One region of the Kocuria sp. UBA1838 genome, then DNA from elsewhere that is predicted to be linked to it. Evidence: riboswitches for the same ligand, from Rfam matches in the RefSeq annotation. Region 1 holds a riboswitch; the other holds the start of a gene.
What was found. Region 1 has a riboswitch for thiamine pyrophosphate ahead of B3I25_RS10150 (ECF transporter S component). Riboswitches for the same ligand answer to the same signal wherever they lie in the genome.
Positions count from the first base shown of each region.

Region 2: another riboswitch for thiamine pyrophosphate. It lies ahead of B3I25_RS06495 (bifunctional hydroxymethylpyrimidine kinase/phosphomethylpyrimidine kinase); the one in region 1 lies ahead of B3I25_RS10150 (ECF transporter S component).

Region 1 covers NZ_DDIY01000017.1:229,268-237,445, reverse strand. Annotated here, with positions in the region: gene B3I25_RS10185 (BCCT family transporter) at 1-580, shown strand, start outside; gene B3I25_RS10180 (TetR/AcrR family transcriptional regulator) at 707-1,603, shown strand; gene B3I25_RS10175 (low molecular weight protein-tyrosine-phosphatase) at 1,644-2,135, shown strand; gene B3I25_RS10170 (hypothetical protein) at 2,132-2,758, shown strand; gene B3I25_RS10165 (aminotransferase class IV) at 2,755-3,708, shown strand; gene B3I25_RS10160 (energy-coupling factor transporter transmembrane component T family protein) at 3,793-4,596, opposite strand; gene B3I25_RS10155 (ABC transporter ATP-binding protein) at 4,593-6,359, opposite strand; gene B3I25_RS10150 (ECF transporter S component) at 6,356-6,979, opposite strand; TPP riboswitch at 7,038-7,144, opposite strand; gene B3I25_RS10145 (DUF4235 domain-containing protein) at 7,263-7,535, opposite strand; gene mnhG (monovalent cation/H(+) antiporter subunit G) at 7,663-8,028, opposite strand; gene B3I25_RS10135 (monovalent cation/H+ antiporter complex subunit F) at 8,025-8,178, opposite strand, start outside.
Region 2 covers NZ_DDIY01000013.1:57,696-65,873, reverse strand. Annotated here, with positions in the region: gene B3I25_RS06520 (glutamate-5-semialdehyde dehydrogenase) at 1-487, opposite strand, end outside; gene proB (glutamate 5-kinase) at 556-1,779, opposite strand; gene obgE (GTPase ObgE) at 1,829-3,430, opposite strand; gene rpmA (50S ribosomal protein L27) at 3,582-3,836, opposite strand; gene rplU (50S ribosomal protein L21) at 3,883-4,194, opposite strand; gene B3I25_RS06495 (bifunctional hydroxymethylpyrimidine kinase/phosphomethylpyrimidine kinase) at 4,432-5,985, opposite strand; TPP riboswitch at 5,973-6,068, opposite strand; gene B3I25_RS06490 (Rne/Rng family ribonuclease) at 6,149-8,178, opposite strand, start outside.

The DNA.
Region 1 (8,178 bases):
CGTCATCGGCATCTTCTTCGTGACGAGTGCGGACTCCGCCTCCGTGGTCATGGGCACCATGACCCAGCGCGGGCGCCCGGACCCCAGCAAGTGGATCGTCATCTTTTGGGGCGCGTGCCTCGCCGGCATCGCGATCGTCATGATCCTGGTGGCGGGCAACGACGCCCTGGCCGGTATGCAGCGCTTGGTGATCGTCTCGGCGCTGCCGTTCGCGGTGATCGTGGCCATGATGATGGTCGCCCTGTACCGGGACCTGCGCTACGACCCGGCCACGCTACGCACCAAGTTCGCGTACTCGGCTGTCCAGAAGGCCGTGGCCTCCGGGCTCGCCGAGCACGGTGACAACTTCGCCCTGCAGGTGGAGCGCGCCGAGGGCCATCGCGCCGCCGGCGACGCGTTCGACTCGCACGATCCGGCAATCACCGAGTGGTATCGCCAGACGGACGAGAACGGGGACGAGACCGACTTCGCGTACAAGTCGGCGTGGGTCTCCTCGGCCGTCGACGACATCGCGGACGGCACCCCCGAGGGCGAGGCCCCGTGGGAACAGACCACGCCGAAGCACCGCAACGACCAGTGACACCGATGGCCCGCTGAACCGGGCCCCCTCCCGAACGCGGGGTGCACGTCATGGGACGCGCACCCCGCGTTCGCGTACCGGGACACCGTTTGGTCCCGCACGGCCACGCTGCGTACGTTGGTGCGCATGAACGACGGCCCACCACAATCCCCCGATCCGGATCCCGATTCCCGGCCCCGGCCCATAAGCCCATCGGGAGACGGGCCCGACGACGCCGCGCGCGAGCACGCGCCCGGCGCCCCCGGCACGGGCGGGGCGAGCGGGAAGGGGACCCAACGGCGTCGTGCGTCGCTGTCCCTGGAGACGATCGTGGACACCTCGATCGCGGTACTGGACCGCGAGGGGTCGCGGCGCCTGACCCTGCGCAGGCTCGCGACCGAGCTCAACAGCGGCGTGGCGAGTCTCTACTGGTACACCACCGGCAAGGACGACCTCATGGCCCTGGTCACGAGCGAGGTCCTGGGCCGCGCGCTGGGCCAGTTCCACGCGCTGTGCGGGGACGGCGAGCCGGGGCCGGAGGAGTTCGCGGCCTTCCCGGCACCCAGGGCGGATCCCCGTACGAGCGCGGCCACGGCGCAGGCCCTCGAGGAACTGCAGTGCCTGTGCCTGTGCTTGTTCTCCCAGATGCGCGAGCACCCGTGGCTCGCCGGGCAGCTGCTCAGCACCGCCCGCAGCGAGGAGAACGCGTTGCGCACGTGGGAGTGCACGGGACAGTTGCTGCAGCGCATGGAGCTCGACGCCGAACAGCGGTTCTACGCATCCCTCGCCGTGGCCAACTACGCGTTCGGAACGGGCGCGGGAATCGCCCACCGTCACAACCGGCCCGCCGCGGAGGAATCCGCCCGGCAGGTGCACGAAAAACTGGAACGGGCGGGCCATTCGGGGCCGGGGATGCTCCCGGTGGTGCGTGCCATGCTGGACTCGTTCGGTGAACACGACGACCGCTCGGAATACATCGCGGGCCTGGAACTGCTGCTCGCGGGCATCGAACGTCAGACGTGGGGTGGCTCCTCGACACCTTGAGGCCACTCACGGGGAACGGATTTTTCGTACAGTGGAGGTCATGTTCTCCATCGTCACGGTTTGCACCGGCAACATCTGCCGCTCGCCCATGGCCGAGGCCCTGCTGCGATCCGAGCTCACCGACGCCGGTCTCGCGCAGCGCGTCCGCGTCAGCTCGGCGGGCGTGAGTGACGAGGAACACGGCAACCCCGTGGATCCCCGCGCCCGCACCGTCCTGAACAGGAACCACCTGGAACTGCCCGAGCATCAGGCACACAGGATCACGGACGTCGAGCTCGCGGACGCGGACCTGATCCTCGCCATGACCCGGTCCCACAGGGACCAGCTGCAGCGCCGACTGCCCACGGACGACGCCCGGAAGGTCCGGCTCATGCGCAGCTTCGACCCGGCCGTGGCCGACTCACAGGCGGGCCTCGACATCGCCGACCCGTGGTACGGCGGTTCGGACGACTTCGACACCGCGTGGGAACAGATTACGGCCGCCACCCCGGGCGTGGTCTCGTGGGTCGAGGATCGGATCGACGCGCGGTGATCTCCCCGGACGAGGGTTTCCAGGACGACGAGATCGCCCAGTACCCGGAAGGCGTCAACCTCGCACGGTTGCTGCCCCCACCCACGCGCAAGCCGTTCATCGTGGGCATCGACGGCCGTTCCGGAGCGGGCAAGACCACGCTGACCGAGCAACTCTCGCGGGTGCTGGAGCGCTCGCACGATGTCGTGAGCTTCCACCTCGAGGACATCTACCCTGGGTGGAACGGACTGCTCGAGGGCATGGAACGGTACCGCGGTGAGATCCTCGAACCGTTGCGCCGCGAGGAGGACGCCCACTGGACCGCGTGGGACTGGCTGACCAACGAGCCCGGCACCCCGCGTCTGACCCGCACCGCTCAGATCGTGCTCGTGGAGGGCGTCGGGGCGTGCCACCGCGAGGCCCGGGCGTTGTTGGACGTCTCCGTGTGGGTCGAACTTCCCGCCTCACAGCGCAAACAGCGCGCCCTGGACCGGGACGGCGCCACGTACGAGAAGTACTGGGACGTGTGGGCGGAGCAGGAGGAGCAGTACCTCGGTGAGGACCCCGTGTGGGAGTCCGCCGAGATCCTCCACCCCGGACCCTCACCCCAGGAACCGGGCACGGAACAGCGGGACACCCCGTGATTTCGCCCGGTGCCGGGACACCCGCTCCGTCCCCCGCAGCACCTGGACCCGCCGCGGCCGTGCTGATCTCCCCGATCGGTGCCCCGCCGCGGCTCGTGGACCCGCATGAGGCGCACGTGAGCCTCGAGGACCAGGGACTCACCCGCGGGGACGGCGTCTTCGAGACCCTCCACGTCCTGGACGGCACCGCGTACAAGCTCGACGCCCACCTGGTCAGGCTGGGGCATTCCGCGGGGACCGCCCAATTGCCCGCACCGTCCGCGGATACGTGGCGCGAGGCCCTGACGACGGCGCTCGCGGCGGCCGGTCCCGGCGCCCGCGACCCCTCGGCCGATCTCGGGGCGGAGCACACGGTCAAGTTGAGCATCAGCCGCGGTGTCCCCGGTGATCAGCCGTGGGCGTGGCTCACGGTCGCGCCCGTCCCCAAGCGGACGTTCGCCGCCCGGCGCACGGGGGTGTCCGTGGTGTTGCTCGAGCGCGGCCACGACCCCGCGGAGGACACCGGGTTGCCGTGGCTGCTCCCGGGGGTCAAGACCCTGTCCTACGCGGTCAACATGGCCGCGGTGCGCTACGCCCACGCCCACGGCGCGCAGGACGCCGTGTTCATGACCTCCACGGACCACAGGATCCTGGAGGGCGCCACGTCCTCGGTGGTGTGCGCACGGCACGACGACGGCGCTGCGCCCACCCTGCTCACGCCCGAACCGTCCCGCGGGGTCCTGCCGGGGACCTCGCAAGCCCGGATCTTCGACGCCGCCCGCGAGCGCGGCTGGGCCGTGGACTACGGACCGCTGTACCCCGAGGACCTCTTCGCAGCGAGCGCCGTGTGGCTCACGTCCTCGGTGCGGCTCGCGGTCCCGGTGACGAGCGTGGACGGGCGGCCCGTGGCCTCGGACCCGCAACTCACCCGCACCCTCACGGATTTCCTGCTGGGCCGCCCGGGGCGCTGAGCGCGTCACGGGTGGTCGCGCCCGCACCGCCCGTCCCATCTCGACATGCCCGGGCGCGAGTGCTCCCCCGTCACTTTCGGCGCATCACTGCCAGATGAAGCGGTGCGCCCCCGTGAGCAGGGACAGCGTCACCGCAGCGACCGCGATGAGCACGGTGGCACACCCCACGACCACGTCCACGCGGCCGAAACGGGGCACGCGCGCCCATGTGCGCGGACCCGCCCCGAAACCGCGCGCCTCCATGGTCATGGCCAGGCGCGTGGCCCGGCGCAAGGACTGCACGAGCAACGTGAACGCGAGACCGGCGAACTCGGTGAGAGCGGCCCACGGGCCCCGCGCTCCCCCCGCACCGCGGGCGCGCCGGGCCGCCGCGAGCACACCCCACTCGGTGACCATGACCTCCACGAGCCGCAGGGCTGCGAGCGCCGCGAGCACGAAGCGTGCCGGCAGCTTGAGGGTTTGGGCGAGACCGTCCGCGAGGTCCGTGGGGTCAGTCGTGAGCAGCACGGTGATCCCGGGCAGCGCGATCGCGAGACCACGCAGGGCGATCGCCCCACCGGCCGCGAGCGACCCCGTGGTGATCGTGATCCACCCCAGGTGTAGCAGGACGGGACCACCCTCCGGGGAGAGCACCGCGGTCCCCCACCCGCTGATCAGGGCGGCCACCACGATCGGCCACAGGGTCGTGAGCAGCCGCCACGGACCGATCCCGGCGGCAGCGAGCAGGAGCAGTTGGCCCCCGAGCGCCACGCCGCTCGTCACGGGGTCCGCGCTGACCACGAGCACCGCCGTGATCACGAGAGCCCCGAGCAGTTTCACCACGGCATTCGTCCGGGCGAGCAATCCCGTGCGGGCCACGGTGGGCAGCACGCTCGCGACCGTGCTCATGAGCCGAGCCTCAGCTCGTGCGCACCCAGGGCCGCAACCAGATCCCGGTCGTGAGTCACGACCACCACGGCCGTGCCCCCGTCCAGCTCCTCGACCAACAGGTCCACGAGTTCCTTCCAGGTCCGGGCGTCCTGCCCGAACGTGGGTTCGTCCAGGATCAGCACCCGCGGGGACGCCGCGAGAACCGTGCCCACGGACAGCCGCCGCTTTTGGCCACCGGACAGGGTGAACGGGTTGGCCTCGGCGAGCTCCTCGAGGCGCAGCCGTCGCAGCAGCTCGGCCACCCGGGCGTCGTCCTGGTCCTCCATCGCCTCGAGGACGCGCGCATCGCGACGGCCCACGCGGCGTCGTCGTTGCCGGGGACCGAACTCGAGTTCCTCGCGCACGGTGGGGCGCAGGAACTGGTGTTCGGGATGCTGGAACACGGTGCCCACGCGGGAGACCAGTTCCGCGCCGTCCCACAGGGAGGGATCAGCAGGCGCGTCGGTCGCGAGGGCGTCCGTGGCCCACACGGTGCCGTGCACGGGCAGCAGCAGTCCGGCGAGGGTCAGCGCGAGGGTGGACTTCCCGGCGCCGTTGACGCCTGTGACGGCCAGCGCGTGCCCCGCTCGGACGTCCACGGTGATGTTCTCGGCCGCCGGCGCCGCCCCCGTGCGCACGTCCGGCTCCGGGTACGCTTCCCCGCGCCGCCACGCGGCGAGCGCCCGACGACGCCGCCGCGCGAGCGCCCGCCGTCCCGGTTGGCTCCGGGACACGGCAAGATCGCGTGCGCTCAACAAGGTGGTGCCCGGTGCGACGGCGGCGGGCACGGTGGTGAAACCACCCGTATCCTGCGCAGACTGCGTGACATCCGAAGCCCTCACGGACGACGCGGCCGGCGCATTCTCCGTAGGCACAGCGGGCGGCGTGATGCCGTGTGGCCCCGCGGAGGCAGCCGTCTGCCGTACCGCGGGATCCATGCCATTCGAGGCATGCACGGGAGTGCGAGTGCGCGGCACCCAGCCGGGGACCCACGTACCCTGGTGCTGCAGCAGGTCCCGGGCGTCCTGCAGGGTCTGCTGCGCGGGGCCGTCGAAGGCCACCCGACCGTCGTCGCCCAGCACGATCACACGGTCCACGACCGGTTCCCACAGGGCCACCCTGTGCTCCACGACCACAAGGGTGGTCCCGTCCTCGCGCACCGCATCGGCCACGGCGCGGCACAGCTGCTGCGCCCCCTCGTGGTCCACGCTCGCCGTGGGTTCGTCCAGCAGCAGCAGCCGCGGGCACATGGCCAGGGTCCCGGCGAGCGCGAGACGTTGTTTCTGCCCCCCGGACAGTGCCGTGGTGGGGTGGTCGAGCGGGAGCTCCAGACCCGTGCGCGCGAGCGCTTCCCGCACGCGCGGCCAGATCCGCTCGCGGGGGACGGCGAGGTTCTCGAGGCCGAACGCGACGTCGTCCCCCACGCGCGAGAGGACCACCTGCGTCTCGGGGTCCTGGTGCATGAAGCCCACCGTGCCGCGGGCGTCGCGCGGGTCGACACCCCCGACGCTCAACCCGCCCGATGCGGAACGGCCGTCAGGGTCCTGGTCCACACCGGCCAGTGCCTGCAGGAGCGTGGACTTGCCCGCCCCGGACGGGCCCAGGAGCAGGACGCGTTCGCCGGGCTCGATGATCAGGTCCAGGTCCACCAGACTGGGCGTCTCGCGGCCGGGGTGATGCCATCCGAACCCCTCCAGGACCACCCGCGCGCCCGTGAGCTGCACGGTCGGTTCCGCGGTCATCGGCGCACGGCGCCGGAGGCCAGTGCTCCGAGGACACCTGTGGCCTGCAGGGCCTTCATCACGGCCCACATGAGCAACCCTGCGATCACGGCCCCGGAGAGCGTGGTCAGCGCCGCGTAGACGACCTGCTGATCCAGGGCCCACTCGAAGTTGTACATGATGTTCTCGCTCACGCCCAGGAACAGCCCGGATACAGCCCCACCGATCGCCGCAGTCACGGGACCGAACCGGCGGTAACGGGTCAGGAGGAACACGACCTCCACACCGAGGCCCTGCACCAGACCGGAGAGCACCACGAGCCACCCGAAATGCGTTCCCAGGAAGCCCTCGATCACGGCCGCGAGCAACTCGCAGAACAGGGCCGCGCCCGGTTTGCGGATGATCAGGGCGCCCAGGGTACCCGCCACGAGCCAGCCCCCCGCGATGAGCCCCGCGGACGGCGGGTAGGCCACCGTGCCCGCCGAGACCGCCGGGTACAGGAGGTTGGACCACATCCAGAAGATCACGGCGCACACCGCGGCCAATACGGCGGTGACCACGATGTCCACGACCCGCCACGACGAGCTGCGGTTGCCGCTTGCGCGCGGTGTACGGGTGGGGGTGTTACCGACCTGCGTCATGCTGAATCCTCCTGAAGATCCCAGGAGGGGAAGAACACCACCCGCCGTTGCGAGCGGGTCCTTGAGATACTCGACTCCCTAGCGCCGGTACGAGCCGGATCAGGTTCGAGGGTCTGCGCTCACGCGCACTCTCAGCGCCGCGGTGGCGCTCCCCTGTCGTTGAGACGCCAGTCTAGACCACGACGGCGGGTGGCCGGGCATCTCGCGTGCCCGGCCACCCGCCGTCGTACGTGCGTCCTACGCGGCCCCGGCCCACCCGTACGGGGGGCGCGGTACCCGCGGCTCAGATCTCGCTCTGGGAGCTACGGGAGGGATCGGAGTCCTTGGACTCGAACTTGGCCACCTGGCGGGAGATCCCCACCTTGATGACGGTGCCCACAACACCGGTGATCACGGCCCAGATGATGATGTCGGTCCAGGCCTCGTCCGGGTCCGGGTTCTTGGCGGGGGGCTCGTTGCCCGTGACCTGCTTCCACACCGCGGACAGGCCCTTGTTGGCCAGGGCCACGCCACCCAGGGACGCCACCGTGCCGAAAATGTCCATTACCTTGTTCATGAGGTTCTCCTTGTCTTGTGGGTGCCGGCGGCACCGGGTGGCCGACGACGTCGTGCTCGTTGCCCAGCATACGAAGCGCCGGGCGCGACGGGGCGGAAGGAACCCGGTCCCACCGAGAATTACGTCCTCAGCGAGATTCTTCCTCGCCGACGCGAGCGACGACCTCGCGCAGCTCGTCCTCCACGAGGTTCTTCTGGTTCAGGTGCTTGGAGCGGTAGGCGGCGCGGCCCACCATGTGCGCGGACACGGGCACCGTGAGCAGCTGGAACAGCCACGCGAGGATCATCAGCGGGATCATGCCGGGATTGCCGCTCTCGATCGCCACGGCCGTGAGCAGCAGGAGCAACCCCAGGACCTGGGGTTTGGTACCGGCGTGCATGCGCGAGAGCAGATCGGGGAAGCGCACCAGACCCACCGCCGCGGCCAGGGACATGAGGGCCCCCCCCACGAGGCACAGCAGCGCGATGACGTCCAGGACGGTGTGCCAGTTCATGAGCGCTCCAACCCCACATTGCGCGCGACCGTCACAGACCCCAGGAAGCCCACCAGGGAGATGATCACGAGCAGGATGATGTTGCTGGAGTGGTGGTTGTACACCATCTCGATGGCGAGACCCGCACCCACGATCGCGAGCAACACGTCC
Region 2 (8,178 bases), on a different contig from region 1:
GCAGCAGCACCGCGTTACCGGACTTCACGGCGATCCCGGCGATGTCCACGGTCACGTTCGGGCGGGCCTCGTAGATCACGCCCACCACTCCCATGGGCACGCGCACCTGGCGCATGCGCAGCCCGTTCGCGAGCGTCTGCCCGCGCACCACGGAGCCCACGGGATCGGGCAGGGCCGCGAGTTCCCGCAGCGCGTCCGCAAGACCCGTGATGCGGGTACGGTCCAGCTTGAGCCGGTCCAGCAGCGCGGTGGAGATCCCTGACTCGCGCCCGCGTTCCAGGTCTCGCGAATTGGCCTCGAGAACGGTGTCGGCGCGGGCCTCGATCCGATCGGCCATGATGTTCAGCGCGCGGTCCTTCCACGCGCGCGGGGCGCGGGCGAGCGTGCGGGCGGCCACCCGGGCGTCGTCGGCCATCAGGCCGACCCCGGCCACGGGATCGTCCCCGAAGGTCTCCTGCGCGGTCAGTACGGACGTGTTCTCGGCCACTGTTCCTCCTGCGGATCGTGGTGCGGGCGCGCGGCGCCCACGGTTCAGGTTAGGGGTTGGACGTGTGGTCAGACGGTTCGTTTCAGCTTGGTCTTCGCCGAACGGGGCCGCATGGTCACGAGGTTGTCCACGTGCACGAGCTCGCGGGCGTAGTCCTCACCGAACTCCTCCCCCAGTTCGTGCGTGCGTTTGCCGAGCATCCCGGGGACCTCGTTCGAGGCGTAGTTGATCAGCCCGTGGGCCACTTCCTTTCCGTGGGAATCCACCATGGCCACGGGATCGCCCGCAGTGAACTTCCCGGACACCTCGGTGACACCGGCCGCGAGCAGCGAGCGACGACCGCGAATGGCCTCCACCGCGCCGTCGTCCAGGGTCAGGGTGCCCTTGATGTCCGCGAGGTGCGCGAGCCACAGCAACCGCACGTTGCGCCGCCCGCCGGTCGTGGCGAACCACGTGCCCACGTCGTCGCCGGCCAGCGCACTCTCGATGTTCGCGGCGGAGGTCACGAGCGCGGGGATGCCAGACGACGCCGCGATGCGCGCCGCCTGCACCTTGGTCACCATCCCGCCCGAGCCCACGCCCGCGCGGCCGATCGTGCCGATCTCCACGCCTTCGAGATCCGTGATGGGATCCTCGACGGTGGGGATGCGCTCCCCACCGTCCTTGGGGGGCCGGGTGTAGAGCGCGTCCACGTCCGAGAGCAGCAACAGCGCGTCCGCCTTGATCAGGTGCGCCACGAGCGCAGCGATGCGGTCGTTGTCGCCGAACTTGATCTCGTGGGTAGCCACGGCGTCGTTCTCGTTGACGATCGGCAGGATCCCCAGGTCCAGCAACCGTTCGATCTGGCGATGCGCGTTCTTGTACTGCGAGTGGCGCATGAGGTCCTCGGCCGTGAGCAGCACCTGACCCACCGTGACGTCGTAGCGCGTGAAGTAGTCGGTGTAGCGCGAGATCAACAGACCCTGTCCCACGGAGGCCGCGGCCTGTTTGGTGGCGAGGTCCTTGGGCCGGCGGGACAGTCCGAGCGGCTGCAGCCCCGCGGTGATCGCACCCGAGGAGACGAACACGACCTCCACGCCCTGCGCCTTGACCCGGCCGAGCGCGTCCACGATGCTGCGCAGCGCGTTCTCGTCGATCGAGTTCTCGATCGAGGTCAGGGACGAGGACCCCACCTTGACCACCACGCGCCGGGCCATGGGCAGGTCCGCGCGGCGGGTGATGGGAGAGCGGCGGTTCTTCCCCCGGCTCTCGGTGCTCAGCTGGATCGCGGACTTGGCCGCTTGCTGCTCCATGGCCGGGACGTCGATCGTCTCGGTGGGGGTCTTCTCCACGTGGGGCGTGTCACTCACTGTCGTGCGTCTCCTTCGGCTCGGAAGTACGGCGTCGATCTCGCGCGTCGTCCACGGACTCGGTCCAGATCCCGGCGCGGCGCTGCTCCTCGAGCTCCGCGCGGGCCTCGGCCTTGGCGTCCATGCGGTCGTAAAACTGTTCCCGCTTCTCGCGGCGCGTGGGCCGGGACGTGTCCTCGAGGCGCAGGTCGGAACCGCGCGGGCCGCCGAGCAGTTCGGCGCCGCCCACCATGGTGGGCTCCCAGTCGAAGACCACACCGTTGTCCTCGGGGCCGATCAGCACCGCGTTGCCCGGGCGGGCGCCGATGCGGAACAGTTCGTCCTCGATCCCGAGTTTCGCGAAGCGGTCCGCGAGGTATCCCACGGCTTCGTCGTTGTTGAAATCGGTCTGCTGCACCCACCGTTCGGGCTTCACGCCGCGCACGTGGTACAGCGGCTCCCCCGCCCGGTCCTCGCGGGTGATCTCGAACTCCTTGCGGTCCTTCCCTCGACGACGCCGCACGGGTTCCGGGCGCAGCACGGTCTCCGCGCGGCGCTGCTCCTCCCGCTGTTCCTCCTGCTCGCGGGCACGGGAGACGAGCTCGGCCATCGCGAAGCCCAGTTCCCGCAGTCCGGCGTGCGAGGCCGTTGAGATCTCGAAGACCGGGTAACCGCGTTCCTCGAGTTCGGGGCGGATGAACTCGGCCAGTTCCCGCGCCTCGGGCACGTCCACCTTGTTCAGGGCCACGAGTCGGGGGCGCTCGGTCAGCGGGATGGTGGTGGGGTCGTCGTCGCGGATGGCCTCGGCGTAGTGGGACAGTTCCTGTTCGAGGGCGTCCAGGTCGCTCAGCGGATCCCGTCCGGGTTCGAGCGTGGCGCAGTCGATCACGTGCACGAGTGCGGCGCAGCGCTCCACGTGCCGCAGGAACTCGAGTCCCAACCCCTTGCCCTCCGAAGCACCCGGGATCAACCCCGGCACGTCCGCCACGGTGAAGCGGGTGTCACCCGCCTGGACCACACCCAGGTTGGGCACCAGGGTGGTGAACGGGTAGTCCGCGATCTTGGGGCGCGCGGCACTCATGGCCGCGATCAGGCTCGACTTGCCCGCGGAGGGGAAGCCCACCAGGGCGATGTCCGCGATGGACTTCAGTTCGAGCTCGACCTGGTGTTCCTCACCGGGCACACCGAGCAGAGCGAAGCCCGGAGCCTTGCGCTTAGGCGAGGCCAGTGCGGCATTGCCCAGTCCGCCCTGGCCGCCACCGGCCAGCACGAACTCACTGCCCTCACCGAGCAGGTCCGCGAGCACGTTGCCCTGCCGGTCCTTGACCACGGTGCCGTCCGGGACGGACAGCACGAGGTCCTGGCCCTTGAAACCGTGGCGCATGTCCCCCTTGCCGGGCTCACCGTTGGGGGCCTTCTGGTGGGGTGCGTGGTGGAAACCCAACAGCGTGGTGGACTGACCGTCCACACGCAGGATCACCGAACCGCCGTCGCCGCCGTTGCCGCCGTCCGGGCCGCCCAGGGGCTTGAACTTCTCGCGCTTGACGGACACGCAGCCGTGGCCGCCGTTACCGCCCGTGGCGTGCACGATCACTCGATCTACAAAACTGGCCACGCGGCTCCTCGGTGGTAGGGGTCACCTGCTGCGAGCGGGTCGACCGGGGTCTTCTGAAAAGACTAGAGGGTGAGCGCGTGAAGCGCCCACCCTCTAGTGGTCGCCGCCACGGGGTCGTGGCGGCGGGTGGACCCAGGGGTCCGAATGAGAATTACTCGGCGGTCTGAATGTTGACCACGCGGCGACCGCGGCGGGTGCCGAATTCGACGGCGCCAGCGGCCAGGGCGAACAAGGTGTCGTCCTTGCCGCGGCCCACGTTCACGCCCGGGTGGAAGTGCGTGCCGCGCTGGCGGACGATGATCTCGCCGGCGTTAACGGACTGGCCGCCGAAGCGCTTCACACCCAAGTACTGGGCGTTGGAGTCACGGCCGTTGCGAGTGGAGCTCGCACCCTTCTTGTGTGCCATGGTGTGTGCCTACCTTCGTTGGAAACGTATGTGGGGAGCCGGATGCTCAGGCGTCGATGCCGGTGACCTTGACGGTGGTCAGTTCGGCGCGGAAGCCCTGACGCTTCTTGTAACCGGTCTTGTTCTTGTACTTCATGATCGAGATCTTGGGACCGCGCAGGTCCTCGACGATCTCGGCGGTGACCTTGACGTTCGCCAGGGTCTTGGAGTCGGAGGTGACCTTGTCCCCATCGACCAGCAGCAGCGCAGGAAGCTCTACGGTGCTGCCTGCCTCGCCGGCGACGCGGTCAAGGGTCACGAGGTCTCCGATGGAAACCTTCTCCTGGCGGCCGCCTGCGCGGACAATCGCGTACACCACTTGGGAACTCACTTCTCTCGACATCTATGGACTACGTGTGTGGGTCGGGCGTACTCCTGGAGGACTGCGAATGTCGAGACATCACGCCGCGGTGATCCATGACCGACCGCATTCTCCGCGTGGCTATCGCATCGATTCAGGATGTTCGCCCGAGTGTGCCGCAACCTGGTGCGTGAACTGGATATGACACACACCGGCGCTCGGCACCGACACCCCAGCCTACCCGATCACCCGAAGTCATGCCAGTTGCGCCGCGGCGCGCCGCTCGCCCTCCGGCGACGTCGCCGGGGTCGTCTGCGCGAAGAAGGCCAGCTCGAGCGCGCACGCCCGGTGGAACGCGCGGCGCATGTGCTCCCTGGTGACCGGGTCCGCGTGGGCGGCCTCCCGGTCCACGATCTCGCGCACCGACTCGGTCGCGGTCTGGAAGTCCGGATCGTCGTACGTGCTGAGCCAGTCGGCGAACGGGTGCTGCGGTCCCGCGACGCGGGCACGACGGGTGAGCTCCGCACCCACGTGGGCGTAGAGCCAGTAGCACGGCAGGATCGCGGCGGAGCCCACCGCGAAGCCGTCCTGACCCGTGCGCGCCAGCAGGAAGTCCGCGTAACTGCTCGTGACGTCACTCGGCGGCATGGGCTCCCGGTCCCCGAGCCGGGCGCGATGCAGCGCGGACTCGACCGAGACCACGGAGGCCGACGCCGCGGCGAAGTGTTCGCGCGAACGCTCGTCCGGGGCGGAGGCCGCGAGCAGGGCCAGCGCCCGGGAGTAGTACTGCAGATATTGCATGTCCTGGTCCAGGTACAGCTCGAACTCGCCCGGGTCCAGGGTGCCGTCCCCGAGGCCCCGGATGAACGCCAGGGCGGCAATGCGTTCACGCACCGGGGCGCTCTCCTCCCACAGTTCATCGGTGAACCGGGGGCCCTCGGATTCCGCGGCGGCCGTCATCACGAACGCCGGATCCGTGACGAGGTGCTGGACGTGGTGCATGTGGTGCACGGGACCGTTGCCGTGACCCACGTGCAACTCGTCCGCGCCGCGCAGTGCACCGCGCAACCATGTGCGGGCCGTGCGGATCGCCTCGGACCAGTCCCCGGTCCGCGCCACGACCGTGGCCACCGCGGAGGACAGCGAGCACCCGGTGCCGTGGGTGTTACGCGTGTGCACCCTGCGACCCTCGAACAACGCGGCGGGTTCGTCCTGACCGGGGAGCAACAGGGCGTCCGGGGTCGTGTCCCCGGCCAAGTGGCCACCCTTCACGAGGACCCGGGTATGGAACGCCGCCGCGACCGCGCGTCCCTGCTCGAGCGCCTCGTCCCAGGTCGCGGCCACGGGGCGCTCGGCCAGCACCGCGAGTTCCGGGAGGTTGGGGGTGATCAGATTCGCGTGGGGCAGCAGCTCCCGCAGGGCCCGTTCGGCGTCCGGACGCAGCAATCGCCCACCGGCCGTGGCGACCATGACGGGGTCGATCACGACCACGGGTGCGCGCCCCACCATGAGCCAGTCCCGGACCGTGTCGATGACCTCCACGGAGCCGAGCATCCCCACCTTGATCGCATCCAGGGTGACGTCCCCGGCGACCGCATCCAGCTGGTCCCGCAGGACCTGGACGGGTGGGGTGTGTACGCTCACGACGCCCCGGGTGTTCTGGGCGACCACTGCGGTGATCACACTCAGCCCGTACCCGCCCAGTGCGGCGATGGATTTCAGGTCCGCGGCGTGACCCGCCCCGCCCGTGGGATCGGTTCCGGCAATCGAGAGGACGCGGGGTATGGCGGTAGAAGGCGTGGTGTCCACGACAATCCCTTCGCTAGTACGAGCTAGATCAGGTTCGACGGGTGTGTTCTCAGCCGCAGTGCGCAGCACCCCGTGTGTGTGTCCCCGATCATGCCACAGGGGCACCCGGAATCCCGGGTGCCCCTGCGGTGCTCGCGTGGCGACGGATCCAGCCGCCGGTCACTCAGTCCTGCTTGCCGGTCATCGTGATGTCCTGAGCCTTGATGCCCACACCCACGATGGTGGGCTGGTCACCGGACGCCGCGGGGGCCACGGCCCCGGCCTCCGCGGTGAAACGGCTGACCTGCCGTTCCTGCGTGTACTCGTGGGTCTCCACGCTCGCGGTTCCGGGCGCGGCCGCCGGCGCCACGGCACGCCGCGACCCACGACGCCGTCGGGCCGGAGCCGCCGGCGCCTCCGCCGGCCGGTTCCCGCCAGCGGACGACGCTGCCCCGGAAGTCTGCTGCTGCGCGGCACTCGTCTGCCCTGCACTGGATTGCGCAGTCCCGGAGTTCGACGGCGCGTGTCCGGCGGCCGACCGCTTCGACACCGCCTCCCGCGGCTGGGACGCGGCGTCCGCATCCTGAACGGCACCCTCGGTCGAGGTTTCGTCCTCGCCCGCATCCGTGAACGCGGCGCTCAGCGAATCCAGGGACAGGGCCTCCTGGGTGCCCTCGCTCCCCCGCTGCTCAGACTGCCCGTGGGGCAGTTCGATGACCTCGCCGTGAATCGTGAGGCTCGCGGACGAGTCCCCACCGGAACGGTCCTCGGACCGGGAATCCCCGCGCGAGTCGTTCCCGGAACCGTCCCGGCCGGAACCGTCGTTCTGCACGGCGTTGTCCTCGCCCTGCTGACCGCGACCGCGGCTGCGCTTGCCGCGGCGCTTGCGGCGACGGCGCCCGCCCTCGGACTCCCCGTGGGAGTTCTCGGACGCGTGCTCCCCGCCCTGCTGACCGCGGGAGGTCTGCTGCTCCTGGGAACCGGTGTCCTCGGCCTGCCCGCCCCCGGACTGCGGTGCGGTGCCCTGGGAAGCATTCCGTGCGGCGTCGTCGGACTCGTCGTGGGAGGAGGCCGCGGCGATGTTCGCCAACGCCGTGCGGGTGGCCTCCACGCGCGCCTGGTCCGGCTCGTCCGAACCGTGGTGCTGGTTGCCGTTCCTGGGCTTGTCCTGCGCACCGTTGTGCTGCTTGTTGCGCGAACGCTTACGCTCGTGTCGAGTGCCGCGCTGGTCGGAGGGAGCCGCGCCGGAGCGGCCCTTCAAGGGGTGGTCGTGGACCACGACGCCGCGGCCCGCGCATTCCTCGCACGGCTCGGAGAAGACCTCGAGCAACCCCGTACCCATGCGCTTGCGCGTCATCTGCACGAGACCCAGGGAGGTCACCTCGGCCACCTGGTGCTTCGTGCGGTCCCGGCCCAGGCACTCCACGAGCCGGCGCAGTACGAGATCGCGGTTGGACTCCAGAACCATGTCGATGAAGTCCACCACGATGATCCCGCCGATATCCCGCAACCGCAGTTGCCGCACGATCTCCTCGGCGGCTTCGAGGTTGTTCTTGGTCACGGTCTCCTCGAGGTTGCCCCCGGAGCCCGTGAACTTGCCGGTGTTGACGTCCACCACGGTCATGGCCTCGGTGCGGTCGATCACGAGCGATCCGCCGGAGGGCAGGAAGACCTTGCGCTCGAGGGCCTTCTGGATCTGCTCCTCCACGCGCATGTGCTCGAAGAGGTCGTCATCGCCGGTCCAGCGCTCGAGGCGGTCCAGCAGGTCGGGCGCCACGTAGGTCACGTAAGCCTCGATGTTGTCCCACGCCTGCTCGCCCTGGACCACCATGGCGGTGAAATCCTCGTTGAAGACGTCCCGCACGGTCTTGATGGTCAGGTCCGGTTCCGCGTACAGCATCTCCGGGGCCAGCGTCTTGGTGGACTTGGCCTTGTCCTGGATCTGCTCCCACTGCGAGCGCAGCCGGTTGATGTCGTTGGTCAGCTCGGTCTCGGAGGCACCCTCCGCCGCAGTGCGCACGATCACGCCCGCGCCCTCCGGCAACCGGTCCTTGAGGATCTTCTTCAGCCGCTGGCGCTCCACGTCCGGGAGCTTGCGGGAGATCCCCGTCATGGAACCGCCCGGGACGTAGACGAGGTAGCGACCGGGCAGGGACACCTGGCTCGTGAGCCGAGCACCTTTGTGCCCCACGGGGTCCTTGGTGACCTGCACGA